3 regions of the Faecalibacterium sp. IP-3-29 genome follow, and region 3 is predicted to be linked to each of the others. Evidence: a T-box and tRNA genes for the amino acid it is inferred to sense, from the RefSeq annotation. Region 3 holds a T-box; the other regions hold tRNA genes.
What was found. A T-box is a leader RNA that pairs with one kind of tRNA and senses whether it is charged. The one in region 3 lies ahead of tyrS (tyrosine--tRNA ligase), so its partner is inferred to be a tRNA-Tyr.
Positions count from the first base shown of each region.

Region 1: it encodes a tRNA-Tyr, which carries the amino acid that the T-box ahead of tyrS (tyrosine--tRNA ligase) is inferred to sense. The anticodon was not compared.
Region 2: it encodes a tRNA-Tyr, which carries the amino acid that the T-box ahead of tyrS (tyrosine--tRNA ligase) is inferred to sense. The anticodon was not compared.

Region 1 is NZ_CP094471.1:485,014-495,741, forward strand. Features, by position in the region: gene MTP40_RS02225 (ABC transporter ATP-binding protein) at 1-1,552, shown strand, start outside; gene MTP40_RS02230 (ABC transporter ATP-binding protein) at 1,549-3,324, shown strand; gene MTP40_RS02235 (FKBP-type peptidylprolyl isomerase) at 3,369-4,304, opposite strand; gene MTP40_RS02240 (DUF3592 domain-containing protein) at 4,320-4,694, opposite strand; tRNA gene MTP40_RS02245 (tRNA-Leu) at 4,915-5,001, shown strand; gene MTP40_RS02250 (alanine/glycine:cation symporter family protein) at 5,139-6,527, shown strand; tRNA gene MTP40_RS02255 (tRNA-Tyr) at 6,642-6,727, shown strand; gene MTP40_RS02260 (DUF6061 family protein) at 6,881-7,132, shown strand; gene MTP40_RS02265 (hypothetical protein) at 7,231-7,407, opposite strand; gene MTP40_RS02270 (plasmid recombination protein) at 7,425-8,690, opposite strand; gene MTP40_RS02275 (helix-turn-helix domain-containing protein) at 9,363-10,193, shown strand; gene MTP40_RS02280 (sigma-70 family RNA polymerase sigma factor) at 10,177-10,728, shown strand, end outside.
Region 2 is NZ_CP094471.1:1,016,615-1,027,342, reverse strand. Features, by position in the region: gene MTP40_RS04900 (helix-turn-helix domain-containing protein) at 1-134, opposite strand, end outside; gene MTP40_RS04895 (hypothetical protein) at 192-530, opposite strand; gene MTP40_RS04890 (plasmid recombination protein) at 818-2,083, shown strand; gene MTP40_RS04885 (hypothetical protein) at 2,101-2,277, shown strand; gene MTP40_RS04880 (DUF6061 family protein) at 2,376-2,627, opposite strand; tRNA gene MTP40_RS04875 (tRNA-Tyr) at 2,780-2,865, opposite strand; tRNA gene MTP40_RS04870 (tRNA-Thr) at 3,051-3,125, opposite strand; gene glmS (glutamine--fructose-6-phosphate transaminase (isomerizing)) at 3,192-5,012, opposite strand; gene MTP40_RS04860 (hypothetical protein) at 5,480-6,031, opposite strand; gene MTP40_RS04855 (DUF5685 family protein) at 6,028-6,897, opposite strand; gene MTP40_RS04850 (THUMP domain-containing class I SAM-dependent RNA methyltransferase) at 6,916-8,115, opposite strand; gene MTP40_RS04845 (S1 RNA-binding domain-containing protein) at 8,202-8,753, opposite strand; gene MTP40_RS04840 (septum formation initiator family protein) at 8,827-9,132, opposite strand; gene MTP40_RS04835 (hypothetical protein) at 9,178-9,648, opposite strand; gene MTP40_RS04830 (YabP/YqfC family sporulation protein) at 9,648-9,914, opposite strand; gene MTP40_RS04825 (RNA-binding S4 domain-containing protein) at 10,075-10,320, opposite strand; gene MTP40_RS04820 (HU family DNA-binding protein) at 10,469-10,728, opposite strand, start outside.
Region 3 is NZ_CP094471.1:1,441,802-1,452,529, forward strand. Features, by position in the region: gene MTP40_RS06900 (NAD(+)/NADH kinase) at 1-758, shown strand, start outside; gene MTP40_RS06905 (arginine repressor) at 787-1,275, shown strand; gene recN (DNA repair protein RecN) at 1,294-2,970, shown strand; T-box leader at 3,005-3,257, shown strand; gene tyrS (tyrosine--tRNA ligase) at 3,324-4,541, shown strand; gene MTP40_RS06920 (ACT domain-containing protein) at 4,640-5,107, opposite strand; gene MTP40_RS06925 (CapA family protein) at 5,144-6,436, opposite strand; gene dapB (4-hydroxy-tetrahydrodipicolinate reductase) at 6,483-7,241, opposite strand; gene dapA (4-hydroxy-tetrahydrodipicolinate synthase) at 7,320-8,213, opposite strand; gene asd (aspartate-semialdehyde dehydrogenase) at 8,255-9,337, opposite strand; gene queA (tRNA preQ1(34) S-adenosylmethionine ribosyltransferase-isomerase QueA) at 9,492-10,520, shown strand; gene tgt (tRNA guanosine(34) transglycosylase Tgt) at 10,664-10,728, shown strand, end outside.

The DNA of each region.
Region 1 (10,728 bases), 960 kb from region 3:
CGTTGTGGGCCTTGCCTGCAGCCTGACGGCCCAGTATTTCTCGGCCAAGGCGGCGGTGGGCTACTCCACCTCCCTGCGCCATGCCCTGTTTGAGCACATCCAGAGGCTTGGCTTTACCGAGATGGACACCATGGGCACCAGCACCCTCATCACCCGCATGACCAGTGACATCAATCAGGTGCAGAGCGGTCTGAACCTCTTCCTGCGCCTGTTCCTGCGCAGCCCGTTCGTGGTGGTTGGTGCCATGATCATGGCGTTCACCGTGAATGTGCGGGCCGCCTGGATCTTTGTGGTCGCCATCCCGCTGCTGAGCGTGGTGGTGTTCGGGGTCATGGTCATCACCAACCCGCTGTACAAAACGGCCCAGGCCCGGCTGGACCGTGTGCTGGGCCTGACCCGCGAGAACCTGACCGGTGTGCGCGTGGTCCGCGCCTTTGATAAGGAGCAGAGCGAGATCGACCGCTTTGAGTCGGCCAACGACCTGCTGACCCGGATGCAGCTCCATGTGGGCCACATCTCCTCCCTGATGAGCCCGCTGACCTACGTCATCATCAATCTGGCCATTGTGGCTCTGCTCTATGTGGGCAGCATCGAGATCAATGTGGGCGGCATGGCCTCCGGTGATGTGATCGCGCTGGTGAACTACATGAACCAGATCCTGGTGGAGCTGGTCAAACTGGCAAACCTCATCGTGCAGGTGAGCAAGGCGCTGGCCTGTGCCGGCCGTGTGCAGGCTGTGCTGGACACCGAACCGGGCATGGAATTCCCCGCTGCGCTCAAGGGGGAGGCACCTGCAGACAAGGCCGGGGATGCTGTGCGGTTCGACCATGTCAGCCTGACCTACGCCGGTGCCGGTGCCCCCAGCCTGACCGATATCAGTTTTACCGCAAAGCGCGGCCAGACCATTGGTGTCATCGGCGGCACGGGCAGCGGCAAATCCAGCCTCATCAACCTGATCCCCCGCTTCTATGATGCCACGGAGGGCACCGTGGAGATCCTGGGCCGTCCGGCGCAGGAGTACCCCCGCGCGGCTCTGCGCGGCAGTGTGGCAGTCGTGATGCAGAAAGCCCAGCTGTTTGGCGGCACCATCCGCTCCAACCTGCTGTGGGGCAACAAAAACGCGGCGGACGCTGATCTGTGGGCCGCACTGGAGACTGCGCAGGCTGCGGATTTTGTCAGGGCAAAGCCCCTTGGGCTGGACGAGCCTGTGGAGCAGGGCGGCCGGAACCTGTCCGGCGGCCAGAAGCAGCGCCTGACCATTGCCCGTGCGCTGGTGGGCAAGCCCGAGATCCTGATCCTGGACGACAGCGCCAGCGCGCTGGATTACGCCACCGATGCGGCCCTGCGCAAGGCGCTGGCCGCTCTGCCCGGTGACCTGACCGTGTTCATCGTGAGCCAGCGTGCCGCCAGCCTGCAGCACGCCGACCAGATCATTGTGCTGGATGACGGCAGGATGGTGGGTCTGGGCAGGCACGCCGATCTGCTGAAGACCTGCCCCGTTTACGAGGAGATCTACGCCAGCCAGTTCAAGAAAGGGGATGCGCAGAAATGAGTGCAAAAGCAAAGAGTAAGCTGACCCCGGAACAGCGCAACGCAACGCTTCGGCGGGTGCTGGAAAAGATCCGCCCTTACGGCTTTTTTGTGGTGTGCAGTCTGATCGTGGCCGCTGTGAGCGTGGCTGCCCAGCTGTATATCCCCATCCTCTGCGGCAGTGCCATTGATATGATGCTGGGCAAGGGGAATGTGGACTTCAACGGTGTTCTGCGCATCGTGGTGGAAATCGTGATCGTGGCCGTGGTGGCTGCATTGGCCCAGTGGCTGCTGAGTGTCTGCAACAACCGCATCACCTTCTCGGTCAGCCGGGACCTGCGCAACGCCGCGCTCCGTAAGATCCAGACCCTGCCGCTCTCTTATCTGGACAGCCACCCCTCCGGCGATATCGTCAGCCGCATGGTCGCCGATGTGGACACCTTTGCGGACGGCCTGCTCATGGGCTTTACCCAGCTGTTCAGCGGCGTGCTGACCATCCTTGGTACCCTGCTGTTCATGCTCAGTGAGAATGTGCCCATCACGCTGGTGGTGGTCTGCATCACCCCGCTGAGCCTGGTGGTGGCAAGCTTCCTTGCCAAGCGTAGCTACAAGTATTTCCAGGGCCAGAGCACCGTGCGCGGTGAGCAGACCGCCCTGGTCAACGAGATGATCGAGGGGCAGAAAGTCGTGCAGGCCTTTGGCCATGAGGCCGAGAGCCTTGCCGCCTTTGACGAGGTGAATGGCCGCCTGCAGAGCGTGAGCCTGAAGGCCATCTTCTTCTCCAGCATGACCAACCCCGCTACCCGCTTTGTGAACAACATCGTTTATGCAGGTGTCGGTCTGGTGGGTGCCGTTTACGCTGTGGCGGGCGGCATCACCATCGGCCAGCTGAGCATCTTCCTGAACTATGCCAACCAGTACACCAAGCCCTTCAACGAGATCTCCGGCGTGGTCACCGAGCTGCAGAACGCACTGGCCTGCGCGGCCCGTGTGTTCGAGCTGCTGGATGCCGAGGACCAGGTGCCCGAGGCGGAGAACGCCAAGGTGCTGGAGACCGACGGCCATGTGGAGCTGAAGGACGTTTCCTTCCGCTACCTGCCGGACCGCCCCCTCATCGAGGGCCTGGATCTGGATGTGAAGCCCGGCCAGCGCATCGCCATCGTCGGCCCCACCGGCTGCGGCAAGACCACCCTCATCAACCTGCTCATGCGGTTCTACGATGTCAACGGCGGCTCCATTGAGGTGGCCGGGAACGATATCCGCAGCCTGACCCGCGCCTCCCTGCGCGGCAGCTACGGCATGGTGCTGCAGGAGACCTGGCTGCGTGCCGGTACTGTGCGGGAGAACATTGCCTACGGCAAGCCCGATGCCACTGAGGAAGAGATCGTTGCCGCCGCCAAAGCGGCCCACGCCGACAGCTTCATCCGCCGCCTGCCCAAGGGTTACGATACCGTCATTGCTGAGGACGGCGGCAACATCAGTCAGGGTCAGAAGCAGCTGCTCTGCATCGCCCGCGTGATGCTCTGCCTGCCCCCCATGCTGATTTTGGACGAGGCGACCTCCTCCATCGACACCCGCACCGAGGTGCGCATCCAGGCTGCCTTTGCCCGGATGATGCAGGGCCGCACCAGCTTTATCGTGGCCCACCGCCTGTCCACCATCCGTGAGGCCGATGTCATCCTTGTGATGAAGGATGGCCACATCGTGGAGCAGGGCGACCACGACACCCTGCTGGCGCAGGGCGGCTTCTATGCCAAGCTCTATAACAGCCAGTTCGAGGGCGTGGAGACCTGAAAAAACCAAAATGGGAGATGTCGGTACACGGCATCTCCCATTTTTTATGCGATGGTTTCCAGCACCGGTTCCTCCGGCGGGGGAAGCAGGGTGGAGTGGGCTTCCACGAACTCTGCCGCCCGCTGGCTGGCGATGCCCTGCCGCACCTTGCGGAAATCGTTGGCAGGGAAGGTGCGCTCACCCTTCCAGTGTGCCAGTGCGGCCTCCACCTCGGCATCGGTGGGCCAGAGGTGTTCCCGCTCGGCCACCATCAGAAGGCCCAGACTGCCCCGCAGCTTCTGCTCTGCCTGTGCGTGGAGCTCAGTGCGGAACTGTTCCACAGTCTGGCCCCGCACTTTGAGGTACTGGTCAAAGTTGACGTTGTTGGCCTGCAGCCGCAGGTTGAAGTTCCGCTGTTCAGCAAAATAGTTGCCAGAGACCAGGTCCTTGGGCAGGGTGCCCTTGACACAGCCGCCCAGCTGGAAGATAAGCTCCCGGCGGGCCAGTGCCTTGGCCTGCGCACAGCGCTGGGCATAGAGCTCCCGTGCAACCTGCTGGCGCAGGGCCGCCTTGCCTGCGGCATCGGCGGCGCGGTCTTCATCACCGTGCCGGGTGTTCACTTCCAACTCAATGCTCACCTGCCGGATGGGCCGGGGCTGGATGGGCTGGGTGAAGCCGGTGTAACGTTCCAGCTCCAGCGGCGGCAGGCAGTAGAACTCTGCCCCCGCCCGGAAGCCCTCGGCCCGGTTGACGGCCAGCAACTCAAAATCCGGATCGGTCACGGGCACCAGATGCTCTTTTTCCACAAGCTCCTGATATAATGTGGAAAAACCGGTCAGGATAGCCCGGTTCACGGCGGCGGTCAGCAGGTCCTCTTCCGTCTGCGGCGGGTTCTCTGTGGCCTGCTCGGCCTGAATGGACGCTTCCAGCTCTTCGGCGCTGGCGGAGAATACCACCCGGCAGTCCCCGGGCTGGGGCATTCCTACATGTTCCAATACCATTGCGGTGACCTCCTTTCAGCGGCTAAAGCTGACCATCAGTGCCAGCAGCACAACGGCCAGACAGAAATAGAGGATCTCGGCCCCCAGAACGGAGCGGTCGCCCTCCACATACATCTTCTCGGGATCTTCGGGGTCGTAGTACAGCGTGACCGTTTCCCCGCTGGCAAAGCCCTTGCCCTTGGCGGCTTTGGGGTAGTGCAGGCGGTGGCTGCCGCCCTCGGTCTCGAACTCAAGCAGATAAGCCGCGCCGTCCCGGCTCTGAACGGTGCCGGCCACCCGGGCCTCCACACGCTGGCCCTTCTGCTGTAAGCGGCGGCGCTGCTGCACACTGCGCAGGCCCATGTAGAACATGATGCCCGCGCCGATGATGAAGATCAGAACATTGAACATTCGGTTTCCCTCATTCCGTCATTACTCGCCCGGCGGCATACAGGCCGGACGGTCAGCTTTTATTGTACCATATTCCGGCCCAAATGCCCCTGTACGGAGTGCCCGAAATTTAGAACATTTTTTTGTCGAACAATTTTGAAAATAGTGCTTGACTTTTCTTGTGGCTGTGGTATAATAACTAACGTTCCGAGCCGAACGGCCCGCGAACAAAACAGAATATGCGGATATGGCGGAATTGGCAGACGCGTTAGATTCAGGTTCTAATCGGGGCAACTCGGTGGAGGTTCAAGTCCTCTTATCCGCACCAAACGATGAAAATCCGAACTTTTTTCCAATAGGAGAAGGGTTCGGATTTTTTGTTTTCCTTGCGCTGGAATTTTCTGATTTACAAACCTGAAGTGCTGTATTATAATAAAGTAATCACACAACAGGAGGCTCCTCAGAATGTCCCATTTGATCGAAACGGTATACAACCTGCTCTGGGGTGATCTGTTCACCCTGCCGGTGGGCGGCGGCATCGGCATTTCGCTGATGGCGGTGCTGCTGCTCACGGCAGGCGTGTTCTTCACCCTGCGCACCCGGCTGCTGCCCGTGCGGCTGTTCCGGGATATGATCGCCGCTGTCTGCGAAAAGAACCAGAGCAGGGACAGCCTTTCCTCTTTTCAGACGCTCATCGTCTCCACGGCCACCCGGGTAGGCATGGGCAATCTGGTGGGCGTGGTGGCGGCAGTGTCTGCCGGTGGTGCCGGTGCGGTGTTCTGGATGTGGGTCACGGCCCTGCTGGGGGCCTCCACCTCCTTTGTGGAATCCACACTGGCCCAGAAGTACCGGCAGCCCGACCCGCTCTATGGCGGTCAGCGCGGCGGCCCGGCCTACTACATCCATGTGCTGGCCGAGCGCAAGCGGGGCAAAAAGCTGCGTCATTCCATCATCGCGGTGTTGTTTGCCATTTCGGGCCTCATCTGCTGGTGCGGCATCAGCCAGGTCATCAGCAACTCGGTCAGCTCTGCCTTTGCCAATGCGTTCTCCATCCCGCCCATCGTGACCACGGTGGTGCTGGTGGTGCTCTCGGCGGTCATTGTCCTGCGCAAAGATGCCACCGTGAAAAGCCTGGATGTTATCGTGCCGATCATGGCGGTCTGCTATTTCGTGATGACGGTCATCATCATTGCGGTAAATTTCCGCCAGCTGCCCGCTGTGCTGGGCCGCATCTTCTCGGAAGCCTTCGGCCTGCGGCAGGTGGCCGCGGGCGGCTTTGGCGCGGTGCTGATGAACGGTGTCAAGCGCGGCCTGTTCTCCAATGAGGCAGGCAGCGGTTCGGCCCCCTGTGCGGCAGCGGCTGCCTCCTGCGATGATCCCGTGAAGATGGGCTTTGTGCAGGCACTGGGTGTCCTGATCGACACGGTGGTCATCTGCAGCTGCACTGCCTTTATGATGCTGCTGGCTCCCGCAAATGTCACCACTGGGCTGACCGGCATGGACCTGCTGCAGGCAGCGGCACAGTACCATCTGGGCAGCTTTGGCGTGGTGTTCATTGCCGTCACGCTGGCGCTGTTCAGCTTCTCCACCTTCATCGGCATCCTGTTCTATGCCCGCTCCAATGTGGCGTACCTCTTTGGCGACCGCTGGGGCTGGCAGACGGCCTATAAAGTGCTGGCCCTTGTCATGCTGATGGTGGGCGGTCTGGAAGCCTATACCGTGGTGTGGGACCTGGGCGACGTGGGCATCGGCCTGATGACCATATTCAATCTCATTGCCCTCTACCCCATGTCCGGCGAAGCCATTGCCGCCTTGCGGGATTACGAGCGCCGGAAACATCTGACCCAAAACTGACCCTGCCGACAGCTTCCGCAGAAAAGCTGCAAAAATCCGAAAAAAGTAGTTGACAAATCGCCCGCAGTCTGATAAAATAAACAAGTCGTCCGGCAACGGACGTGAACAGAATCTGGGCGTGTTCCCGAGTGGCCAATGGGGACAGACTGTAAATCTGCTGCTTTTCAGCTTCGGTGGTTCGAATCCACCCGCGCCCACCAAACAAGAAAAATCCGAACCTGTTTCCGATTGGAGAAGGGTTCGGATTTTTCGTTTTCTTCGGGTACAACAACGAAGGCTCCCGTGGACGGCGCAAAACTCCGATGCCTTGTCATAGACCGTAACCACACAACAAGAGTTTGGAGGACACGATGATGAAGTACGATGCAAGAGCTTGTTCGTTTAACATGGATACCGGGTGCGTGGAACTGCTGCTCCAAGATGGGCGCAAAATCTCCATCGACTGCACCGGGGTCGAGGATGCACTGGATGTTACCATGGCGCAGCAAACAGAACTGGACTACCTCATCTACAATGACCCGCTGGGCTACGCCGATTTGATTCTGAACGGTGACCCAGAGGAATATTTGAAAAATGCAGCCGGGAGCCATGGGTTAGAAGATTAAGGACAAAAAAATAAGAGGTGTGCCCAACTGGACACACCTCGGTGAGATACATCTATGTAAGGCAGGGCGTTCCTTTCATCGGGAGCGTCCTGCTGTTTTTATGCTGCAACAGGCAAGGCTTGTAGTGCTTTCTGCTCTTTCAGCCATTCCTCATATTCACGCTGGCCTTCCTCACTGTTGAAAAACTCAACCATGGAGGGATAAAAGCAACGCGCAAGGGTCTTGATCGCTTCATCCGGGTAGCCGGATTTGTTCGACTTCTTCTTTTTGTTCAAATGGTATCCTCCGAAAATCAAAGTTCCATATTCTGTCCACGCTTGTGGTTTCGCTGCGGCACATTCATGGTGCGCTCCTGCTTGGGGGCAAGAATCTTTTCCAGAAAGCTGCGCACCAGTTCAGGAGCACGGTGGAGAGCATCCAGATAGGGTTTCACGTCGTACCACAGGTCGTGGTACTTGTTACTCCAACGAACGGCCTCCTTCTTGGCGGTGGAAAGTTCTTCTTTCAAGCGGCGGTTCTCTACGTCCATCATATAGCCGTGGTCGGCTTGCTTTTTCAGCTTGGAAAATTCTTCTTCGGTCAGCGAGTAGTTACCGAGAAAGGTGCGCTTGCCGATATAATCCAGATCACGCGCATGAATGAGGGCTTCTTTCGTGAGCGTGGTCTTTTTCTGAATGGAGGCAAGTTCTTTCTCCTTTTGGGAGAGGGTCTGACTGGTTTTAGCAAGCGATTGTACCTGCTGATTGGCTTGAGCGGTCAGGGCGTCCAGCCGCTCCTGCTCCCGCTGGACTTTGAACTGAGTGACAGTCAGGTGTTCTTCGGTGCTGCCACGTTCGCCGCGCTCCACATCGGTGTACCCGGCAGAGCGCATATAGTTGAAGAAATCGTCTTGCAGGATGCTGTACGACTTCTTCAGGACTGGCTTGCCGTTCTTTTGCAGGATAGGCTTTCCGGCATCGTCCAGCAGAGGTTTGGATGCCCACTTCTTGCTCCGGCTGACCTGCATGACAGTCTCCTTGACGGTGCCGACCAGTGCCTTGTCCTTGCAGCGTTTCGACCAGAGGATCTGCTTTTCCACGACAGGTACATAGACCACATGGAGATGGTAGTGGTAGACCTCCCGGCCTAGTGCTTCGGTCATGGCACGGTTGATCTCGTCGGCGTGCATGACTGCCGAGAGGATATACTGCTCACCACCCACGATCTGAACGGCTGCTTTGTAGGCATCCTCATAGAACTGCTTGGCGAACTCGTAGCCACCGTGATTGTCAAAATAGGCCGAGTTGACATCAAAGACAAGTTCGCAGTAGTGGGTGGCATCCGGCTTCAGGCCGCGCGTGAAAATCGTACCAGCGGTTTCCAGTTGGGCGAATAGGTCAGTGTAGCTGGCGGTTGGCTTTTTGAAGTGGACGTTCCATGCAGCGCGCTGGGGGATAATATCGGGGTTCCGATAGCTGTCCTTTTCACGCTCATTGTGCTGCTGGGTGTTGCCAACGGCCTTATCCGAAACGGCGAGATTTCGGACACTGGTGCGGTCAACGCCATCGTTTCTTGCCAAAGGGCATCCCTCCTTTCGGGGTTCAGAGGAAGGTGACGGGGACGGAGATGCACTTCTTTGGAAGTGTAATAACCCACTATGACACTTTCATCCCTGCGGTCTGCAAAGTGTAGTGGGCTCTCCGAGGGGGAACGTCTCCTGCGGGAGAGCTACAATCAAGTTCGCACAATGCGAACTTGATTGCTCCGTACGCATCTGAAAAAATTGCGTACGGACTTCAAATAACCTGTACGGTTCGTACGACGTACAGAAATCCGAAATATAAACGATAATTCGTTTTAATTTGTTTCAATTCGCCGTACAGATGCGTACAAGTACAGACCGTACAGGTTGTACGAAATTCTTCCGTAAAAAATACACTTTTTACGGGCAGGGGTGGACAAGCGGCTCGATGCCTACAAAATCCCGCACCCTGCGGCCACCGGGCAGGGCGGTGTTATGTGTTGCACCAGAGTACCCAGCGTGGGAACTCTGGTGTTTTTTGCTTCCTGCCTGAATATACGGAAAATTTTGCAGGAAAGGCGAAAAAGCGGCAGAACTGCAACGGAAAAAGAAAAAAGCCCTTACTGGTTGCAGATTTGCAACAGCAAGGGCAGAGGGGAAACCGTATATTGAACAAAACGGCAGAGCGTATTATAATGAGGAAAAAGCTCAAAAAGGAGGGCCGACCACATGGCACAGGAATATCTGCCCGCACCATCCAACATCCGTCTTGCGGACTTGATGAAAGAACACAACATCAGCCAACCAGAGCTTGCCAAGGAGATCGGCTGCTCCAAGAGCACCATCAGCCGCTTCATCAGCGGTGCGAAAGGAACCCTGACCCATGAGCAGGTGCTGAGGATTGCAAGGCTGTTCAACGTGTCCACGGATTTTCTGCTGGGAGAAACCAACATCCCCGACCGCAAAAATTACGACATTGCCGAACTGGGCTTGTCCGTAGAAGCCGCAAAGAACCTCTACACAGGGCGCATCAATGCAGAGGTGGTCAACCTGCTGCTGGAAAACGCCCGCTTTGCAGAGCTTACTTACCGCATAGCGCAGTATTTTGATGATACCTTTGCATCCGGCATCGCAGCACAGAACGCTATGCTCACGACATTGAGTACCCTTCTGCGCACAAAGGTCAAGACCCCGGAAGCAGCCAAGGCTGCAAAGGACATCAGCCTTCGGAGAAAGCCTGTGTACCAAGGCGACCTTGATGACATTGAGATGTATTTCATGGCAGCGGTCAAGGAGATCAAAAAGGGTATCGGGAGCCATTACGCCGAACAGGAAGCTATGAGTAAGAAAGTGGCAGAGAAGGTGTTCACCGAATTGACCAAGGGGCAGGATGTACAGCACCCAACGATTACAGCAGAGCAGCTGACGGATGCAATGTTGGACAGTGTTTCGGGCATGGAGGGAGCTACGCCGGAAGCACTGGAACAGCTGCGGAACGGTCTGCTGGGAATCTTGCAGTCTGCCGCAGAGCAGGAAAACGCCCATGAAGCAGACGAATGAACGGCTTTGTGCGCTGGCGCAGAAAGGCGATGCTGCCGCGCTGGACAGCCTGATCGACAACAACAAGTCCTTTATTGGCAAGGTGGCAAATGACCTTTTCCGCAGCATGAATCTGGCACAGTCCGGCCTGAACCTTGACACGGACGATTTGAAACAAGCGGGCAATCTGGGGTTGTGGAAGGCCGTGCCGAAGTTCGATGCGGCGCGCGGCATGAAGTTCCTGACCTATGCGGCTCCTGCCATTCGCAACGCCATGATGGACATGGTTCGGGATGCCTTTACTGCTTTTGAGCAGCGGATGGTGACGGAGGATAAGGACGGTATCTGCTACCAGCGCGTTTCGCTGGACGATGTTCTGCCGGGAGAGGAACAACTGCGGCGCATCGAAGCCATAGCCGACCCTTATGCCATGCAGCCGCAGAGTATTATGGAAGAGCAGGAATCGCGCCGGGAACTGTACGATGGCCTGAAACGGCTGCCCCAACGGGAGCAGACCTATCTGCTGTACCGCTATGGCTTCACCGATGGCGAGGAA
Region 2 (10,728 bases), 430 kb from region 3:
CCGCTGATGAAGCGGCTGATGGTGCTTTTGGAGCAGCCGATTTCCTTGGCAAGCTCCGGTTGGCTTATGTTGTGCTCTTTCATCAAGTCCGCAAGACGGACGTTGGATGGTGCGGGCAGATATTCCTGTGCCATGTGGTCGGCCCTCCTTTTTGATCTTTTTCCTCATTATAATACGCTCTGCCGTTTTGTTCAATATACGGTTACCTCTCCGCCCTTGCTGTTGCAGTCCTGCAACCAGTAAGGGCTTTTTTCTTTTTCCGTTGCAGTTTTGCCGCTTTTTTGCTCTTTCTGCAAAATTCTCCGTATATTCAGGCACAAGACAAAAAATACCAGAGTTCCCACTTTGGGGTCTCTGGTGCAGTACATAACATCGCCCTGCCCGGTGGCCGCAGGGTGCGGGGCTTTGTGGGCATCGAGCCGCTTGTCCACCCCTGTCCATAAAAAGTGCATTTTTTCACGGAAGAAGTTCGTACAACCTGTACGGTCTGTACTTGTACGCACCCGTACGGCAAATTGAAGCAAATTCAAACGTGTTATCGTTTGTATTTCAGATTTCTGTACGCCGTACAGACCGTACAGGTTATTTGAAGTCCGTACGCAATTTTTCAGATGCGTACGGAGCAATCAAGTTCGCATTGTGCGAACTTGATCGTAGCTCTCCCGCAGGAGACGTTCCCCCTCGGAGAGTCCTCGAAGAGCCCACTACACTTTGCAGCCCATAGGGATGAAAGTGTCATAGTGGGTTATTACACTTCCGGGGAAGTGCATCTCCGTCCCCGTCACCTCTCGATGAACTTTGAAAGGAGGGATGCCCTTTGGCAAGAAACGATGGCGTTGACCGCACCAGTGTCCGAAATCTCGCTGTTTCGGACAAGGCAGTTGGTAACACCCAGCAGCACAATGAACGCGAAAAGGACAGCTATCGAAACCCCGACATTATCCCCCAGCGCACCTCATGGAACGTCCACTTCAAAAAGCCAACCGCCAGCTACACCGACCTATTCGCCCAACTGGAAGCCGCCGGAACCATTTCCACGCGCGGCCTGAAGCCGGATGCCACCCACTACTGTGAGCTGATCTTTGATGTCAACTCGGCCTACTTTGACAACCACGGCGACTACGAGTTCGCCAAGCAGTTCTATGCAGATGCCTACAAAGCTGCTATCCAAATCGTAGGTGGTGAGCAGTATATCCTCTCGGCAGTCATGCACGCCGATGAGATCAACCTCGCCATGACCGAAGCATTAGGCCGGGAGGTCTACCACTACCATCTTCATGTGGTCTATGTGCCTGTGGTGAAAAAGCAAATCCTCTGGTCGAAACGCTGCAAGGACAAGGCACTGGTCGGCACCGTCAAGGAGACCGTCATGCAGGTCAGCCGAAGCAAGAAGTGGGCATCCAAGCCCCTGCTGGACGATGCCGGAAAGCCTGTGCTGCAAAAGAACGGCAAGCCAGTCCTGAAGAAGTCGTACAGCGTCCTGCAAGACGATTTCTTCAACTATATGCGCAACGCCGGGTACACGGATGTGGAGCGCGGTGAGCGCGGCAGCACCGAAGAGCACCTGACTGTCACTCAGTTCAAAGTCCAGCGGGAGCAGGAGCGTCTGGACAGCCTGACCGCACAAGCCGATGAACAAGCACAGGCGCTTGCCAAAACCTGTCAGACTCTCTCCAAAAAAGAGAAGGAGCTTGCCGCTGTGCAGAAAAAGACCACGCTCACGAAAGAAGCCCTCATTCATGCGCGCGATCTGGATTATATCGGCAAGCGCACCTTTCTCGGTAACTACTCACTGACCGAAGAAGAATTCTCCAAACTGAAAAAGCAAGCCGACCACGGCTATATGATGGACGTGGAGAACCGCCGCTTGAAAGAAGAACTTTCCACCGCCAAGAAGGAGGCCGTTCGTTGGAGCAACAAGTACCACGACCTGTGGTACGACGTGAAACCCTATCTGGATGCTCTCCACCGTGCGCCGGAACTGGTGCGCGGCTTTCTGGAAAAGATTCTTGCCCCCAAGCAGGAGCGCACCATGAATGTGCCGCAGCAAAACCGTAAGCGTGGGCAGGATATGGAACTTTGATTTTCGGAGGATACCATTTGAACAAAAAGAAGAAGTCGAACAAATCCGGCTACCCGGATGAAGCAATCAAGACCCTTGCACGTTGCTTTTATCCCTCCATAGTTGAGTTTTTCAACAGCGAGGAAGGCCAGCGTGAATATGAGGAATGGCTGAAAGAGCAGGAAGTTCTACAAGCCTTGCCTGTTGCAGCATAAAAACAGCAGGACGCTCCCAGTAAAGGGAACGCCCTGCCTTATATAGATGTATCTCACCGAGGTGTGTCCAGTTGGGCACACCTCTTATTTTTTTGCCCTTAATCTTCTAACCCATGGCTCCCGGCTACATTTTTCAAATATTCCTCCGGGTCACCATTCAAAATCAAATCCGCATATCCCAGCGGGTCATTATAGATGAGGTAATCCAACTCCGACCTCTGCGCCATGGTCACGTCCAGTGCATCCTCGACCCCGGTGCAGTCAATGGAGATCATTCTTCCATCCCGGAGCAGCAATTCCACGCAGCCAGTGTCCATATTAAACTTGCAGGCTCTTTCATCGTACTTCATAATCATACCCTCCAAATCTTGTTATTGGCTTACGGTCTATGACAAGGTATCGGAGTTTTACGCCGTCCACGGGAGCCTTCATTCTCAAACCCGAAGAAAACGAAAAATCCGAACCCTTCTCCAATCGGAAATAGGTTCGGATTTTTCTTGTTTGGTGGGCGCGGGTGGATTCGAACCACCGAAGCTGAAAAGCAGCAGATTTACAGTCTGTCCCCATTGGCCACTCGGGAACACGCCCATATCCTATTTGCAGTCATCGCTGACTGCCTGTATATTTTATCATCTGAAGTGGCATTTGTCAACTACTTTTTCCACGGATTTTCTCTTTTTCTGTCGTTCTCTATTTTCCTGCGTTTTACCGCAATAAAAGCACTTCCTATAACAGCAAAAGACCCCAAAACGTTTTCCGTTTTGAGGTCTTTTTGGAGCTGGTGACAGGAGTTGAACCTGCAACCCACTGATTACAAATCAGTTGCGCTGCCATTGCGCCACACCAGCATCGGTTACCTAAATAGTATACCACCAGCGGGCGGGTTTGGCAAGGCTTGATTTCTGATTCTACGGTTATTCCACGGTCACGCTCTTGGCGAGATTGCGTGGCTTATCCACATCACAGCCGCGCAGAACAGCCATATAGTAGGCAAACAGCTGCAGTGGAACGATGAGCTGCAGGGGCATCAGCAGGTCATCGTAGTCATCCAGACGCACCACATAGTCGGCCACGCCATCGGGCACCACAGCATCCCGGGTGGTGAAGAGCAGGACTTTTGCGCCGCGGCTCTTGGTCTCCTTGGCGTTGGAGATGGTCTTTTCGTAGACCTGCTTCTGGGTGGCAAGGGCGATCACCGGCACGCCGTCTGTTACCAGACTGATGGTGCCATGCTTGAGCTCGCCTGCCGCATAGGCATCCGAGTGGACATAGCTGATCTCCTTCAGCTTCAGGCTGCCCTCCAGCGAGAGCGAATAGTCGAACCCGCGGCCGATGAAGAAGCAGCTCTGGGTATTGACGAAACGGCTGGCCAGATACTTGATCTGCTCACAATCAGCCAGACGGGGCTTGATGACTTCCCCGGCCCGGAGCAGCTCTGCCGTCAGGCGGCGGATCTCGGCATCGGTCTGCATTCCCCGGGCGTAAGCCAGCCGCAGGGCGAACAGGTAGAGCACGCACATCTGCACCATGTAGGCCTTGGTGGAGGCCACGGCGATCTCAGGGCCGGCATAGGTGTACATGACATAATCCGCCGCGCGGGCAATGCTGCTGCCCACCACGTTCACAATGGCCAGCACCGGCACGCCCCGGCTCTTGGCCAGCTTGAGGGCTGCCAACGTATCGCTGGTCTCGCCCGACTGGCTGATGATGATGACCAGATCCTCCGGCCGCAGGATGGGGTTCCGGTAGCGGAACTCGCTGGCGATCTCCACCTGTGCGGGCACTCGGGCCAGCGCCTCAATGGCAGCCTTGCCCACCATGCCCGCGTGCATGGCCGTGCCGCAGCCCACCAGATGCACCGTGCCGATGCGGCGCAGCCGCTCATCCGTCAGCTCAGGAACGCGCAGGTCGGGCAGACCGTTCTCCACACGGGGGCTCACTGTGGCCGTGATGGCCGCAGGCTGTTCGTTGATCTCCTTCAGCATGAAGTGCGGGTAGCCGCCCTTTTCAGCAGCTTCCTGATCCCAGTTGGCGGTCAGAACTTCCCGCTCCACCGGCTCCGCGAACTCATTGTAGAAGCGGATGCCGTCGGCGTTCACCACCGCCATGTCCCCCTCTTCCAGCACGCTGTACCGGCGGGTATATTTCAGCAGCGCCGGGATATCCGACGCAATAAAGTTTTCCTCTTCGCCCCAGCCCACGATGAGCGGGCTCTCCCGCTTGACCGCGAACAGGGTATCCGGGAAATCCCGGAACAGGACAGCCAGCGCATAGCTGCCCCGCACCATGGCCAGGGCGGCGCGCAGGGCTTTGAGAGGCTCGCCCTCATAGCAGCTGTCGATGAGCTTGACCAGGACCTCGGTGTCGGTCTCGCTCTCAAAGGTATAGCCCTTGGCCATGAGCCGCTCCTTCAGCACACCATAGTTCTCGATGATGCCGTTGTGGACGATGCTCACCCGGGGCGTGGAATGCGGATGGCTGTTCACATCGCTGGGCTCCCCGTGGGTCGCCCACCGGGTGTGGCCGATGCCGCAGCCGCTCCGGGCCAGGGCCTCCACCGCCAGCCGCTTGCGCAGCTCCGCCAGACGACCCTTGCTCTTGACCACCCGGATGCCGCCCTCCAAAGCCAGGGCCACACCGGCGGAATCATAGCCGCGGTACTCCAGCTTTTCCAGACCATCCAGCAAAACATCCTGTGCATTCCGTTTTCCAACATAACCAACAATGCCACACATACAAAACACCTCCATGCCGACAGCCCGGCGCAAAAAACGCGCGCAGCACAGCTGTCAGCCTCCTGTAACAGTTTATGTTCTTGTATGGCTTTCTTTGAGGGGATCTGTTACGGTATCACTGCCGATTTTTGCCCCTCTCTGCGGCTGGTATAGCCCATGGTCAGCCGGAGAAACATCCGCCGAAATTTTCGATGATTCCTCTCCTCGTCACCCTCACGGCTGTCACCCGTGTGGCCCGGCGCTTTGTGTCAACTGGTGGTAGACATCACTCCTCTCAATTAGAATCCTCTTAGACAAAGCCCTGCTATTAAACCCCACCGTCATCCCTTCGGGATGACACCGCCCCTACTAGGGGCGGCCTTGGCAGAGCAATACAGTTTGTGTATATAGGGAAACTTTACGAAATGCCAAGGGCCCCACTATTAGGGGGGCTGGCGGGCGTAAGCCCGCCTGAGGGGTTTGACCCATTATCTTTTTCCCAACATCTTATGCAGTTTCGGCCGCCACACCAGCTGATACACCTGCAGCAGGTTGTGGAGCGCCCGGTCATACAGCAGAAAGGCAACGTTGCCCATGGCAAGGGTGGCCAGCGAGACCACCAGCGCGGTGGTCTTCAGCTCCTGCGAAATGCTGCCCGCAGGCACCAGCAGCAGCACCAGCCCGTACATGGCCAGCACGGCACCGTTGCAGAGCAGCAGCTTGCACAGCACCCGCACCAGCGGCAGACGAATGCGCTCAAACCGGGGCTTGACCAGCGGGTAATATCCCAGCAGGAACACAAAGACCAGCGCCACCTCCTTATCCGGCACAAAGAGCAGGCTGAGCAGGCTCACCGCGCCGTAGGCTGTCAGGGCCATGGTCCTGCCGCACTCCACGCAGACCGTGGCGATAAGCAAACTGGCCACCGCCGGGGCAATGAACATCAGCACCGGCACCACGGCCCCCAGCAGCATCAGGGCCACGCTCAGGGCAGCCGCCATGCCGCAGTAGGCCATCGCCCAGCTTTTGCGGGCCTTCACGGCAGCTCCCAGCGCACGGGCTGGTTCTCCGGGTCCAGCGGCTCCACCGCATGGCGCAGGCCCAGGATCATAATATTGTCGATCAGGCTCTTGTTCAGCTTGACATCCAGCATCCCGTAGGCGCGCACCAGATCGTTTGCCGCAGCCAGCGACTGCCGCCGGGCATTTTCCAGTGCAGCACCGGGGTCCTCGACACCATTGACCAGATACACATTGTACCGCCCGGCCCGCTTGTCACCGGCCACACGGCCCGCCTTATCCAGCAGGTAGAACACCCGCCCGATGCAGCTGCCGATATAGCGCATACTCTTGCGCTGGCTGTTCTCATCGGTGGCAAGCGTGGAGTAGAGCGCGCCGTAGATGTTGCTCATAGGCTCGGCAACCTCGGTGTAGTTCTTGGCGTTCAGGTTCATCTGAACGATCGCCTGCTCCTGCTCCTGTTCAAACAGCCGCTCCAGCGCGGGGTTCTCCTGCACGGCCTTTTCATAGGCGCGGCGGAGCAGGATGCGGTCGATGGTGCGCTTCACCCGCTGTTGGAAGGGCAGCTCGTCACAGCGGCGGTCCTGCAGCTTATGCCAGCCCAGCAGCACCTCCACCTGCGCGGCCAGCCGGATGCCCTGGGTCTGGCACATCATCGGCCTCCAGCAGAGCGTCCAGGGCAGGCGCACCTTTTTGCAGGTCGCCTCCCGCCCGGCCAGGCTGTCTGACAGCAGTGCGAACAGAACCCCGTTGTGCTGCAGCAGACTGCACGAGTAGAGCCCGTAGGTCGTGTTCAGCTGATACTGCACGCCCCGCAGATACCACTGGTAGATATTATAATCCCGGATGGTAAGCTCCGGAAGATAAGGCCGCATCGGACCGTCCATGTCTTTTTGTTCTCCTGTTTACTTTTTCTTGAACTCGACGGTACGCTTTCCGTCAAAGCCCTGCTTGGGCATCGGCTTTGCCTTGTGCTCAAACTTGGGGGCCTCGTAGTACATATACAGCTGGCAGGGGATCATACCGTTGTACATCTTGCGGCGCTTGTTGGCGCGCTTGCCGTAGTGGCTCTCAAACTCCATATCGGCAGTGATGGCGTACAGGCCCGCGCAGGGATGCTCAGCCATCTGCTGGCCCAGGGTGCGGGCCAGCTTGGCGGCACCCTCGATGGTGCTCATCCGCTCGCCGTACGGGGGATTGGTCAGAACGATGGCTTCAGGCTTTGCCGCAAAGTCAGCGACATCGGCCACCTCAAAATGGCAGCGCTTTTCCACACCGGCCAGCTTTGCGTTGGCATTGGCCAGTGCCACGGCGGCGGGGTCGATATCATAGCCAAAGGCTTCAAAGCCCACATCCAGCTTGGACTCTGCCAGCGCTTTCTGACGCTGCTCGGCCCAGAGGGAAGCAGGCACAAAGCTGTAACGCTCGGCGGCAAAACGGCGCTTGAGGCCGGGGGCAATGTTCATGGCCTTCTGGGCGGCTTCGATCAGCAGAGTACCGCTGCCGCAGAAGGGATCTTCCACCAGACTGTCGCGGCGGACACGGCCCAGGTCGGCAATGGTCGCGGCCAGCGTCTCACGGATGGGAGCTTCCATGGCGTTGCGGCGGTAGCCGCGCTTGTGCAGGCCCTCACCGGTGGTATCCAGCATGATCTCGCAGACATTCTTGCGCAGCATGAAGCGGATCTTGTACTCCGCGCCGGTCTCGGGCAGAACAGAGGTATGATGCTTGTTCATCAGGCGCTTGACCACAGCCTTTTTGATGATGCTCTGGCAGGCAGGCACGCTGGTGAGCTGGCTGTTCAGGGAAGAGCCGGTCACAGGGAAGGCGGCATCGGCGGGCAGCAGCTCTTCCCAGGGGATGCTGTACACGCCATCAAACAGCTCATCGAAGGTGGAAGCGGGGTAGGTGTTGAGGAGCAGCATCACGCGCTCCACCGTGCGCAGGTTCAGGTTGGCGGCAGCGATCATCTCCGGCCCGCCCGCAAAGGTCAGGCGGCCATCCCCTACCCGGATGTTCTCGGCCCCGATGCGGGTCAGCTCAAATTTCGCAGTTGCCTCGCAGCCAAAGAAGCAGGGCGCGATCAGTTCAAATTTTGCAGGCATTCTGGTTCCTTTCTTGTCCGTGGGCGTTGCCGCACCACCAAAAAACAGGCCCGCCCCGCTGGGGCAGGCCCGGTTCGTTCTATGGCTCAGCGGCCGCGGCGGGAGCGCGGTGCATAACCGCCGCCGCGGCGGTTGTTGGTCTCGTGGTCGAGGTCGGCCATCTTCTCCTCGCTCTGGCTCTTGAAGCGGCTCATCATATCCTCAAAGCTCAGGTTATCGCTCTTGGCCGGGGCCTTGGGCTGCCACACACGGGGTGCAGCGTCCCGGGCAGGGCCGCGCCCGCCCTCACGAGGGGGCCGTCCGCCGCCGCGGGAATTGCCGAAATGGCCGCCCTCGCGGGGGCCGTTCTGGCGCGGGCCGCCGGGCCGGGGCCCACGGTCACTGCGCGGCTGACGGGGTGCCGGCGGCAGCAGCCGCTTGATGGACAGCGCGATCTTGCCGTCCGGTGCAATGTTGATGACCTGCACCTTCACAGCATCGCCGTCGTGCAGCACCGTGTTGATATCCTGCACATATTCATTGGACACCTCGGAAATGTGGACCATGCCCGATTTGCCCTCAGGCAGCGCAACAAATGCACCAAAGGGCTTTACGCCGGTCACACGGCCTTCCAGTACGTTCCCTACCTCAATTGCCAAAACTCAATACTCCTTGCTCTCTTTTTGTGGGGGCACCGGGTCTGTCCGCAGAGCTGCCCGGCGGGGTGTGCCCTCAGTTGCCGGTCACATCCACAAAGATGCGCTCGTTGGGGGCTGCGTAGTTGTAAGAATCCCGGGCGACCCACTCGGTCACATCGTCAGCATCGCCGCTGAGGATGCGCTTCATCTCCTCGTTCTGGGTCTTTTGCTGTTCGATCTGCTCGCTCAGCGTCTGCAATTCCGCACGCCGGGAGCTGATGGACACCTGATTGGAGATGTAGGCCACCAGCATACTCAGCAGCAGCAGAATGAAGAAAAGACGAAGGATCGTCCGCACAAACGGGCTGCGTCTGCGCTTTTTCCGGGTGGTATTTGCCATTTTTCAGCGCCTCCTGTGCTCAGCAGGCCCGAAACGCCTGTACTCTTACTTTGATACGTTAGAATTATACAACAACCGCCGTGTGCTTGGCAAGTTCTTTTTCGGTTTTTTTGCGCTTCTTTTTTGCGTGCGGCGCGCTCTGACCTGCTCCGCCCGTTTTTTGCGGGCTGCTGCCAGCGGCTGCAATGCCCGCCGGGCCAGCCGGAGCGGCCCCGCTGCCAGCCAGAACAGCCCCTGTTCCAACGCCCGCAGGGCAGGCCGCAGAAGCCGTTCGGCCCCAAAGGCGCAGAGAAAGGCGCTGCCCGGCATGTACCACCGCAGCACGCCCCCGGCGCTCAGGGCGGCGGCATAGCTCTGCAGCCCCAGCAGGACAGCCCCCACAAGGGCCATATCCGGCAGGAACGCCGCCCGCCCCCTGACCGGAAACACCGCGCGCACGCTGCCCAGCACAAGGCCCAGCAGAGCGCAGGCAGCCGCCTCCTGCCCGATGAGCGCGGGCGCAAGAGCCGGTGCCATCAGCGGAGCAGCCGGGACAGAAAGCCGCCCGGGGTGCGCGCGGCGGTGTACTCCACCGTGTCGATGCGGCCCGTCAGCTTCACTTCCCCGCTGTCGAGGTCAAGGCTGGTCACGTTGAGCTGTGCCCCGGCCAGCTGCAGCACGCCCCGGGCTGTTTCAATGGCGGCGCTCTCCGCGTTGCACTGCAGCACCCGCCTGACTCCTGTTACCGTCAGCTTTTCCCGGTTCTCCAGGATGAGGTCGCTGTTCCCCGCCTGCTCTGCCATGCACCTCTCCCCCTTCTGGTGAAGGTTATGCAAACAGCTTCCGGGATAGAACCTCTCCGTCAGCCCTTCGGGCTGCTATCTCTCTAATAGGCGAGGCAAGAATGCAGCAGCATAAACCTGGCTTCCCTATTAGGGGAGCTGGTGCAAAGCGCCTGAGAGGTTATTCCGAAATGATCTCGTACATCTCCCGGGCCACATCCTTGGTGCGGGGCTCCACGTCAGAGAGCACCTTTACCTTGATGGGCCGGTTGCCGAAGGTGACCTCGATGATGTCTCCTTCCTTGACCGCCTGGCTGGCCTTGGCGATCTTGCCATTGATGAGGATGCGGCCCGCATCGGCCACCTCGTTTGCCACGGTGCGGCGCTTGATGAGCCGCGAAACTTTCAGGTATTTATCCAGTCTCATGTTATGATCCTCCAGAAAAGCAGAACCTCTCTGTCATTGCGCTTTGCCCGCCGCCGCGCCTCCGGACAGGAGAGCCGACGCAATGTGCCTGAGAGGTTTTACAAAAAAACCGCCGGAACCACTGCGGCCCCGGCGGCAAAAATCAAACTTACAGGGTATCCTTCAGAGCCTTGCCCGGCTTAAAGACAATGCTCTTGGAAGCAGCGATGGTGATGGGCTCACGGGTGCGGGGGTTGATGCCCTGGCGCTCTGCGCGCTCACGGATCTCAAAAGTGCCAAAGCCGGAGATGGTGATCTTCTCACCCTCGGCCATTGCCTTGCTCAGTGCATCGAAAGCGGCGTTGACAGCCAGCTCGGCGCTCTTCTTGCTCATCTCGGTGTTTGCTGCAACCTGTGCGATCAGATCGG
Region 3 (10,728 bases):
TGCTGATGCAGGACGGCCTGCAGGCCGAGTGCATGACCATGGGCGTGGAGTATCTGACCCAGAAGGAATGCCTGGAACGGACGGATGTCATCCTGACCATCGGAGGAGATGGCACCATCCTGCATGAAGCCAACCTCTCACTGGAATACAGAAAGCCCATTCTCGGCATCAATCTGGGCCGGTGCGGCTTTCTGGCTACCTGTGAGGTCGATGAAATGGAAGCCAAGCTCTCCGCCGTAGCCCGGGGTGAATATTTTCTGGATAACCGGATGCTGCTTTATGTCCGTGTGCTGGGGGATGACAGCTGGGAGGGCCATGCCCTGAATGATGTGGTTATGACCAAGGGCCGCCTGCAGCAGGCAGTGGATTTCAGCATCTATTGTGATGATATCCTGGTGGAGCATTACCGGGGCGATGGTGTCATTGTGGCAACGCCCACCGGCTCCACCGCTTATTCTCTGGCGGCAGGCGGGCCGATCCTTGATTCTCAGACCAAGGGCATCGTTGTCACACCCATCTGCCCCCACAGCCTTGCCAGCCCGGCCATGGTTTTTGCGCAGGAGCGCAAGATCAACCTCTGTGTGGGCCAGGTGGCAGATGAAGAAGTTTTTATCAGTTGTGATGGGAATGCGGGCTATTCCGTAAAAGCCGGAGCCACCGCGGAGGTGCGGCTGTCTGATCAGGTCGTGCAGCTCATCACCTTCAGCAAGGCCGACCAGTTCCAGGCCATTGACCAGAAACTGCGCGGCAGACGATGACACAAACACAACGAAGGGAGAAGATCACATGGGACGCACCAGCCGAGGGGATAACAAAAGCAAGCAGCAGCGGCAGCAGACCATCCTGCGTCTGATCCAGGAGAATCCCATCAGCCGACAGGAGACTCTGTTGGAGTACCTGAGCAAGGAAGGTTTTGATGCCACACAGGCGACCATTTCCCGCGATATCCGGGAGATGAACCTTGTCAAAGCTGCCACCACCACCGGCTACCGCTATGTTTCCAGCCACAGCGAGGCACTTAACCCCAAGATGCAGGCCCGGTTTGAGACCATCTTCCATGAATCTGTCCTGGGGGTGGACTTTGCGGGCCATGTGGTGCTGGTAAAGTGCTACTCTGGCATGGCCAATGCGGCCTGCGAGGTGTTTGACGCACTCAAGTGGAAAAATGTGGTCGGCACCCTTTCTGGTGACGATACCTTTCTGATCGTGGCCCGCTCAGAGCGGGACGCAAAGACCATTTGCACCGAGCTTGGGCATTACATCGGGCAGAAATAAAGGCAGGAGAGAACGAACATGTTGAGCAGTCTGCAAATTGAAAATGTTGCAGTCATCCAGAAGGCCAACGTGCATTTTGAGAAGGGCCTGAATGTCCTTACCGGCGAGACCGGTGCGGGCAAATCTATCCTGATTGACTCCATCAATGCCATTCTGGGCAACCGCACCTCCAAGGATCTGGTGCGCACGGGGGCTGCAAAAGCAGTCATCCGGGCGGCATTTGATGATGTTCCGCCTGCAGTGCTGGACAGCCTGGAAAAGGCAGGATATGAGCGCTCAGAAGCGCTGACCCTGAGCCGTGAGATCACTGCCGAGGGCAAGAGCACCTGCCGCATCAACGGAATGCCTGCCACAGCAGCCATTCTGCGGGAACTGTGCGGTGGGCTCATCAACATCAACGGCCAGCACGATTCCGTAGGCCTGTTGAACCCGGCCCGCCATGAGGGTATCCTGGATGCCTACGCCCAGAACGGGGCGGTGTATCAGGAGTATTATGCTGTTTACCGGGAGCTTATCAAGGTCAAAAAGGAGCTGGATGCCATCATCACCGATGAGGGTGAAAAACAGCGAAAGATCGATCTGCTGAGTTATCAGGTACAGGAGATCGAGGATGCCAGCCTGACCGCAGGCGAAGAGGAGACGCTGATGGCCCGCCGTAAGGTGCTGGCAAATGCCTCCACCATCCGGGAGCGCATCTCCCAGAGCTATGCGCTGCTTTCGGGCGGAGATGATGCCCCGGGTGCCGTTGATCTGCTGGGGGAAGCCTCCAATGCGATCGATGGAGCCGCCCAACTGGACAGCGGCCTTTCTGCTGCCGCCGGACAGCTGCTGGATCTTTATTACACCGCAAAAGACCTTTCTGCTGACCTGATCGGGCGGCTGGAGGGCTACGAGACGAATGATGCAGAGCTGGATGAGATCGAACAGCGGATGGATCTGATCTACAAGCTCAAGCGAAAATACGGTGATACTGTGGAAGATATCATCGCCTTTGGACAGCAGGCAAGGGAAGAGCTGGACCGCATCCAATTCTCACAGGAGCGGACAGAGCATCTGCAGGCTGAAAAGCATCGGCTCTATGTACTTGCCCGGGATAAGGCCGAGGTGCTGACCCAGACCCGCCTGAAAGCCTTTGAGGAATTGAACAGGCGCATCTCCGGCACACTGGATTTTTTGAACATGCCCGGTGTCCGCATGACCCTGCGCCATACCCGCGGCCCGTTGGCCAGCCATGGCCAGGACAGCGTGGAGTTTTATATTTCCACAAACCCCGGTGAGGATCCCAAGCCGCTGGCAAAAATCGCTTCCGGCGGTGAACTGAGCCGTATCACGCTGGCAATCAAAAATGCCATGGCCGATAAGGACGCAGTGCCTACGGTCATCTACGATGAGATCGACAGCGGCGTATCCGGCAAGGCGGCCAGCCGCATCGGTGAGGTGCTCAAACAGAGCGCAAAAGATCACCAGATCCTCTGCATCACCCACACAGCGCAGATCGCTGCACTGGCCGACTGCCATCTGCTTATCCAGAAGAATATCACGAATGAGCGAACCTATACCGAGATCCACCCGCTGGATACCGAGGGAAGAGTGGACGCACTGGCGCATATCATTTCTGGTGACCATGTCACGGAGCTTTCCCGTGCCAATGCCAGAGAGATGCTGGGGCTGGCCGAGCATGAAACCGGTGATTGACAACCCTGCTGATTTGTGCTAAACTGATTTTTGTTGAAAGACGTTGAAGGGAACAAGTACCTTGTTAGTGTCTGCCCAGAGAGACCCCGGTTGGTGCAAGGGGTGTGCAGAACAACAGGGGAAATACCTCCCGGAGTTGCAGGCTGAATGCTTTGGCTAGTAGGCTGTGCCGCGTGCGAGCGTTACAAACGCAGGAGTGTATCCCATCTCTGTGGGGCGCACTCGTGAGGCCGTTTCCGTGAGGGGGCGGCAAACAGAGGTGGTACCGCGATTTTCTCGCCCTCTGCCAAATTCATTTTTGGCAGGGGGCGTTTTCTTTTGTCCTCTGCCCGATAAAACAGGAGGATAATCCCATGACCCTTTACGAAGAACTGCAGGCTCGCGGTCTGGTAGCCCAGATCACCGACAATGAGATCATTGACCTCATCAACAACGGCAAGGCCACTTTCTATATTGGCTTTGACTGCACTGCAGACAGCCTGACTGCAGGCCATTTTATGGCCCTGACCCTGATGAAGCGCTTGCAGATGGCTGGCAATAAGCCCATTGCCCTGATCGGCGGCGGCACCACCATGATCGGTGACCCCTCTGGCCGTACCGATATGCGCAAAATGCTGACCAAGGAGGATATTGCTCACAATGCAGCCTGCTTCAAGAAGCAGATGGAGAAGTTCATCGATTTCTCTGAGGGCAAGGCTCTGATGCTGAACAATGCCGACTGGCTGCTGAACCTGAATTATGTTGAGCTGCTGCGTGATGTGGGTGCCTGCTTCTCCGTCAACAACATGCTCCGCGCCAAGTGCTATGAGCAGCGCATGGAGAAGGGCCTGTCCTTCCTCGAGTTCAACTACATGATCATGCAGAGCTACGACTTCTACTACATGTTCCAGCACTACGGCTGCAACATGCAGTTTGGCGGCGATGACCAGTGGAGCAACATGCTGGGCGGCACTGAGCTGATCCGCCGCAAGCTGGGCAAGGATGCCTACGCGATGACTATTACCCTGCTGACCGATTCTCAGGGCAAGAAGATGGGCAAGACTGCAGGCAATGCGGTCTGGCTCGACCCCAACAAGACCAGTCCCTTTGAGTTCTACCAGTACTGGCGCAATGTCGGCGATGCTGACGTGATGAAGTGCATCCGGATGCTGACCTTCCTTCCGCTGGAGCAGATCGATGAGATGAGCACCTGGAAGGATCAGCGTCTGAACGAGGCCAAGGAGATCCTGGCCTACGAGCTGACCAAAATGGTGCACGGCGAGGAAGAGGCTGAGAAGGCCCAGAACGCTGCCCGTGCCCTGTTCAGCGGTGCTGCCGACACTGAGCACATGCCCTCCACTCAGCTGACCGAAGCGGATCTGACCGATGGCTCCATCGGCATCCTGACCCTCATGGTCAAGGCCGGTCTGGCCGCTTCCAACGGCGAGGCCCGCCGCCTGGTCGTGCAGGGCGGTGTCCTGGTGGATGGTGAAAAGGTAGCTGCTCCCACTGTCAGCTTTACCGCTGATCAGCTGAAGAACGGTATCGTCATCAAGAAGGGCAAGAAGATCTACCACAAAGTGACCCTGTAATCTTTTAGAACCAGCGTATGATAAAAGCCCGGCGGCATCCGATTTTTGGATGCCGCCGGGCTTTTTACGTTTATGTGATATTCACAGAGAAGGGCAGCTTACAGCTCAAAGGCCTTCTTCAGCACATCGTAAGCGGAGTCCTCGTTCTCACTGCGCACCAGCAGAGAAATATCCAAATCGCTGGTGGTAATGAGCAGAACCTCGATGTCAGCCATGGCCAGTGCGTTCAGGGCCCGGGCAGCTACACCGCAGCTGGTGACCATGTCCTCACCAAAGAGGTTCAGCTTGGAGTAACCAACGCTGATCAGCGGGGAGGCCTTGGCATCCTTGTCAAGATTGGCGGCAGAGATGGCCTTCATCACCAGCGTCAGATCGCTGGCAGATGCGGTAAAGCTGAAATCGATGTTGGTACCGTGAGGGGCGCTCTGACTGATCATATCCACCACAACGCCGGTATCGGCAAAGATCTGCAGGTAGCGGGCCAGGCTGTTGCCCTTGAACTCCACATCCTGTACACTGATCATCATCAGGCTGGGCTCAATGTTGATTTTGGAAACACCATACATAATGAACACTCCAATCTGCCCCAAAGGGCTGCAAATTCAGGCGAGCGCCAAAAACGCGCTGTTGATGTTGGTCTGTAATACGTTCTGAATGTACTCTATCCCAAAGCTGGGGTAGGCGGCCCGGACACCGTGCGCCTGCGCCAGTTCCGACGTGTAATCCCGGAAGAGGTAGGTGCGGACGTTGGATTTACCGGCATCATAGTGGGTCACGGTGGGATGTAATTGCGGGGAAGCGACAGCGCAGTGAACGCTGCCATCCGGGTCCGTCGTCTTGTTCAGCTCCAGTGTCAGGATGGCACCGATGAGTTGATCCGGTTTGCTCTGGGTGCTGAGGAAATTTCCCAGGGAATAGGCCACAAAGGTCTGACGGCCATCCACAGAGGTCTTCCACTCGGCATCCTGCACCACATGAGGGTGCGTGCCCAGAATAACATCCGCACCCCAGTCGGAAAGCTGCTGGGCGAGGTCCCGCTGGATCTGGGTGATCTTGTGGCTGTCCTCCACGCCCCAGTGAACTCCCACCACCACGAAATCGGCCAGCTCACACGCCCTGCGCACCTGTTGTTCCATCACATCCCGCTGGCTGGTGTAGATGACATTGGCCGTCATGGCACTGCTCTGCGGGATGCCATTGGTGTGGTCGGTGTAGGAGAGGTAGGCAATCGTCACACCGTTTACCGTCTGCAGGGGGATGGTACTATAATCGCTCTCTCCGTACCACAGGCCGGTCGTGACCACATCTTCCGGCATCTCGTCCCAGAACCGCAGCGTTGCTGCAATACCTTTGGCACCTTTATCGTAGGTGTGGTTGTTGGAAAGACTGAACACCTGGATGCCTGCCCGGTAAAGAGCCTCTGCGCATTCACCGGGGGTAGAAAAGCAGGGATAGGTGGAAGGCTCCAGTTCCTTGCTGCAGAGCGTTTCCTGGTTGATCCAGTTTACATCCTGCGCGGCATAAAAATCCAGCAGGTGCTCGTAGCAGTAGTCAAAATTATATCGCTGGCCTTCCGCTGCCCGGCGGGCTGCCTGTTTGTAGATGGGAGCATGGATCAGATTGTCCCCGGTGGCCGAAAAACGCAGTGTGGTTGTAACAGGCTGCGGTTCCGGTTCGGGCGGGGAAACGCTTTCAGCGGTCGAAGGCTCGTCCTCAAAAGGGCCAAGCACGATGCCGGGAGTCTGGAAGCGCCAGAAGCCCAAGCAGGCCAATGCCGCACCAGCCACCAGCAGCACGCCCATCATCCTCAGAAAAACGGGTTTTCGTTTTCGCCGGTTCTGCAGTTCGTGCCGCGAATGTCGTTTCGTGGATGCAGCGTGTCTTGCCTGTTCCATTCCGTCAGCCCTCCTGCCACTCAAAATGGTGGAAGACGCAGAGACCTTACAGCTCTGCGATCATGTTACCCATATTGTACAGGCCCGGCTCTTTTTTTGCAAGATAGACAGCAGCATTTATTGCGCCATTTGCAAAAACACTGCGGGAATATGCAGTATGCTTGAGGGTGATGACCTCGTCCGGACCGCAGAACAGCACCTCGTGGTCGCCCACGATGCTGCCTCCGCGCACGGAGCTGATGCCGATCTCCTTGGGGTCGCGCTTCTGGCGCACAGAGGAACGGTCGTAAACATAATGATATGCGCCGTTGTTCTCTTCGTTGATGGCATCGGCCAGCATCAGGGCAGTGCCGCTGGGAGCATCCAGCTTGTTGTGGTGGTGCTGCTCCACGATCTCCACATCATAGTCTGCACCCAGAATGGCCGATGCACGCTTGCACAGCTCCGACAGCAGGTTGATGCCGATGGACATGTTGGCGCTCTTGAACACGGGCACAATGCGGGACAGCTGCACCACCTTCAGCTGCAGCTCTTCGGAAAGGCCAGTGGTGCAGACCACGATGGGCATCTTGTGTGCTTCGCAATAGGTCAGCGCTTTTTCCACAGCAGCAGGAGCGCTGAAATCAATGATGACACCGCCCTTGCCGTCCAGCTTATCCAGACTGTCGTATACGGGGATGCCGTTCTGCTCACCGTCCTGCTGGTCGATCCCGGCGACCACGCGGCAGTCACTCCGGTTTGCAATCATCTCGCAGAGGGCGTGGCCCATCCGGCCGCCAATGCCCTGAATGATAATATCCGTCATTTTTGTTTCCTCGTTTTCTGTTGTAACGGCAAATGCCCGGGAGAAACCATTTCCACCGGGCATTGTGCGTTGTTTCGTTTATTCCCGAATCAGACCTTCGGCCTCCAGTGCCTGCTCGATCTTCTCCTTGTGGGCATCACTGGGCTCGACCAGCGGCAGACGGCAGGGACCGGCCTCCCAGCCCAGCACATTCATGGCGTACTTGACAGGGATGGGATTTACTTCGCAGAAGAGTGCATCCGCCAAGGGCAGGATCTCCAGCTGCAGCTTGCAGGCAGTTTTGGTGTCACCCTCAAACCATGCCTTGCAGCAGTTGTGCACCAGCTCAGGCTTGACATTTGAGACCACACTGATGACACCCTTGCCGCCCAGAGATAGCAGGGGGACCACCTGATCATCGTTGCCAGAGTAGATGTTCAGCTCGTCGCCGCACAGCTGAGCGATCTTGGCCACCTGAGAGATGTTGCCGGAGGCCTCCTTGATGCCGTTGATGAGCGGATTCCGGCTCAGCTCCAGCGCTGTCTCGGGGGTGATGTTCAGGCCGGTACGGGAAGGCACATTATACAGGATAACAGGGATGCCGCCCGCCTCGGCCATAGCGGTAAAGTGAGCCACCAGACCTGCCTGCGTGGTCTTGTTGTAATAAGGGGTCACCAGCAGCAGGGCATCGGCACCGCAGGCAGCAGACTTTGCTGCCAGTGCACAGCCGTGATCGGTATCATTGGAACCAGCACCCGCAATAACAGGCACCCGGTGGTTGACCGTCTCGACCGTAAACTTGATGGCGGCCAGCTGCTCCTCATCGGTCATGGTAGAGCATTCGCCGGTAGTTCCGCAGATCACAATCGCATCGGTGCCCCGTGCAATCTGATTTTCAATGATGCGGCCCAGCTCATCAAAGTTGATGCTGCCATCTTCGTACATGGGGGTGATGATCGCCACCGCCGCGCCGGTAAAGACAGGATTCTTCATAGTATAAAACTCCTTTGTACGCTCCGTCAGGAACGTGTTGTTCAGTCAAAATAGCCCTTTGCCGCCAACAGCTCAGCCAGCAGCACGGCACCGCCGGCAGCGCCGCGCAGGGTGTTGTGGCTCATGCAGGCGAACTTGTAGTCAAACAGGGTGTCCTCGCGCAGGCGGCCGATGCAGACAGCCATGCCGTTCTCGGTGTTGCGATCCAGCTTGGGCTGAGGACGATCGGGCTCAGTGAAGTAGTGAAGGAACTGCTTGGGTGCGCTGGGCAGGTTCAGCTCCTGTGCAGGGCCGCGGAAGTTAGCCCAGGCCTCGAGCATCTGCTCCTGGGTGGGCTTTTTGTCAAAGCTTACAAACACGGCAGCGGTGTGGCCGTCAGAAACGGGAACACGGAAGCACTGCGCAGTGATCGTGGGCTTCTCGGCGTTGACGATCTGATCGCCCTCGATGTGGCCCCACAGCTTCAGCGGCTCGCGCTCGCTCTTCTCTTCCTCACCGCCGATGTAGGGGATAACGTTATCTACGATCTCGGGCATCCGGTCAAAGGTCTTGCCTGCACCGGAAATGGCCTGATAGGTGCAGACCAGAGCCTTGTTGACACCAAACTCCTTCATCAGAGGATGCAGGGCAGGCACATAGCTTTGCAGGCTGCAGTTGGACTTGACCGCAATGAAGCCGCGCTTGGTGCCCAGACGCTTGCGCTGGGCAGGGATGATCTCAATGTGGTCCGCGTTGATCTCAGGCACGACCATGGGAACGTCCGGGGTAAAGCGGTTTGCGCTGTTGTTGGAGACCACGGGACACTCAGCCTTTGCGTAAGCCTCTTCCAGTGCCTTGATCTCGGCCTTGGGCATATTGACTGCGCAGAAGATGAAATCGACCTGAGAAGCGACCTCTTCCACCTTGGCGGCATCCAGCACGACCATCTTCTTGACGCTCTCGGGCATTGGAGTGGTCATTGCCCAGCGGCTGCCAACGGCATCCTCATAGGTCTTGCCTGCGCTGCGGCCGGATGCGGCCAGCGTGGTCAGCTTGAACCAGGGATGATTCTCAAGCAGGGTCACAAAACGCTGCCCCACCATACCAGTTGCACCAACGATACCAACTTTATACTGTTTTTCCATTTCCAGCACCTTTCCTTTCAATAAAAAGCAAATTTACATCGAACACGGCTTGCAAACAAGCCGACCTTGCAATATAATAGATACTGTTTATACAGATTTTATGATAACATTGATACGGCACTCGTGTCAATCATCGGAAAGGCAAATGCAAAGCATGTTAAAAAAAGATTTTTGGTATGATTTACCCAAAGAACTCATTGCACAGGAGCCTGCAGACCCCAGAGATTCGGCCCGGCTCATGGTTCTGAGCCAGAAGGACGACAGCATCCAGCACCGGATCTTCCGCGATCTGCCGGAATATCTTGAGCCGGGTGACCTGCTGGTGGTCAACAACTCCAAGGTGCTGCCCGCCCGCATCGTGGGGGTCAAACAGCCCACCGGTGCTGTGTGTGAGCTGCTGCTTCTGCGGCAGGTCAAGGGAGATCAGTGGGAGTGCCTGGCAAAGCCCGGCAAGCGGATGCAGCCCGGCACCAAGGTTAGTTTTGGTGACGGCACCCTGACCGCTGTGGTGGACGAAACGCTGGAGGATGGCAACAAGTTTGTTACATTCTATTATGACACCGAGACCCTTTATGAAAAACTGGATGAATTTGGCAAGATGCCGCTGCCGCCCTACATCACCAAGCAGTTGGAAGATCAGAGCCAGTATCAGACGGTCTATGCCAAGGAGCTGGGCAGCGCTGCTGCACCCACGGCAGGCCTGCACTTCACCCCGGAGCTGATGGATACCATCCGTTCCAAGGGTGTCGGAATTGCTGAGGTTACCCTGCATGTGGGTCTGGGAACCTTCCGCCCCGTGCAGGAGGACGAGATCACAGATCACAAGATGCACAGCGAGTGGTATTCCATCAGCGAGGAGACTGCTCAGCGCATCCGGGAAACCAAGGCCGCCGGGCACCGCGTGATCGCCGTTGGCACCACCAGCTGCCGCACGCTGGAAGCCGCCGCCGCAAAATATGGCGAGATCAAGGCCTGCAGCGGCAATACCTCTATTTTTCTCTACCCGGGTGTCAAGTTCAACTGCATCGATGGCCTGATCACCAACTTCCACCTGCCGGAAAGCACCCTCATCATGCTGGTCTCTGCCCTCTACGGCTACGAAAAGACCATGGCTGCCTATAAAGTTGCCGTAGAGGAAAAGTACCGCTTCTTTTCCTTCGGCGATGCGATGCTGATCCTGTGATCCCTCAGCACCCGCTCTCCCAAAAGCCCAAAACACTGCCGGATCCGTTTCGGCAGCTCGGTATCCACCACTTCTGAACCTGCCGCCTGCCCGGCGGCACAAGGCTGTACGGCTGTTTTCCGTACACAGAAAGGAAAAAACTTATGCCTTCTTTGACCACTTTTAAGCTGCTCAAGCAGGAGCACAACGCCCGGCGGGGTGAGTTCAA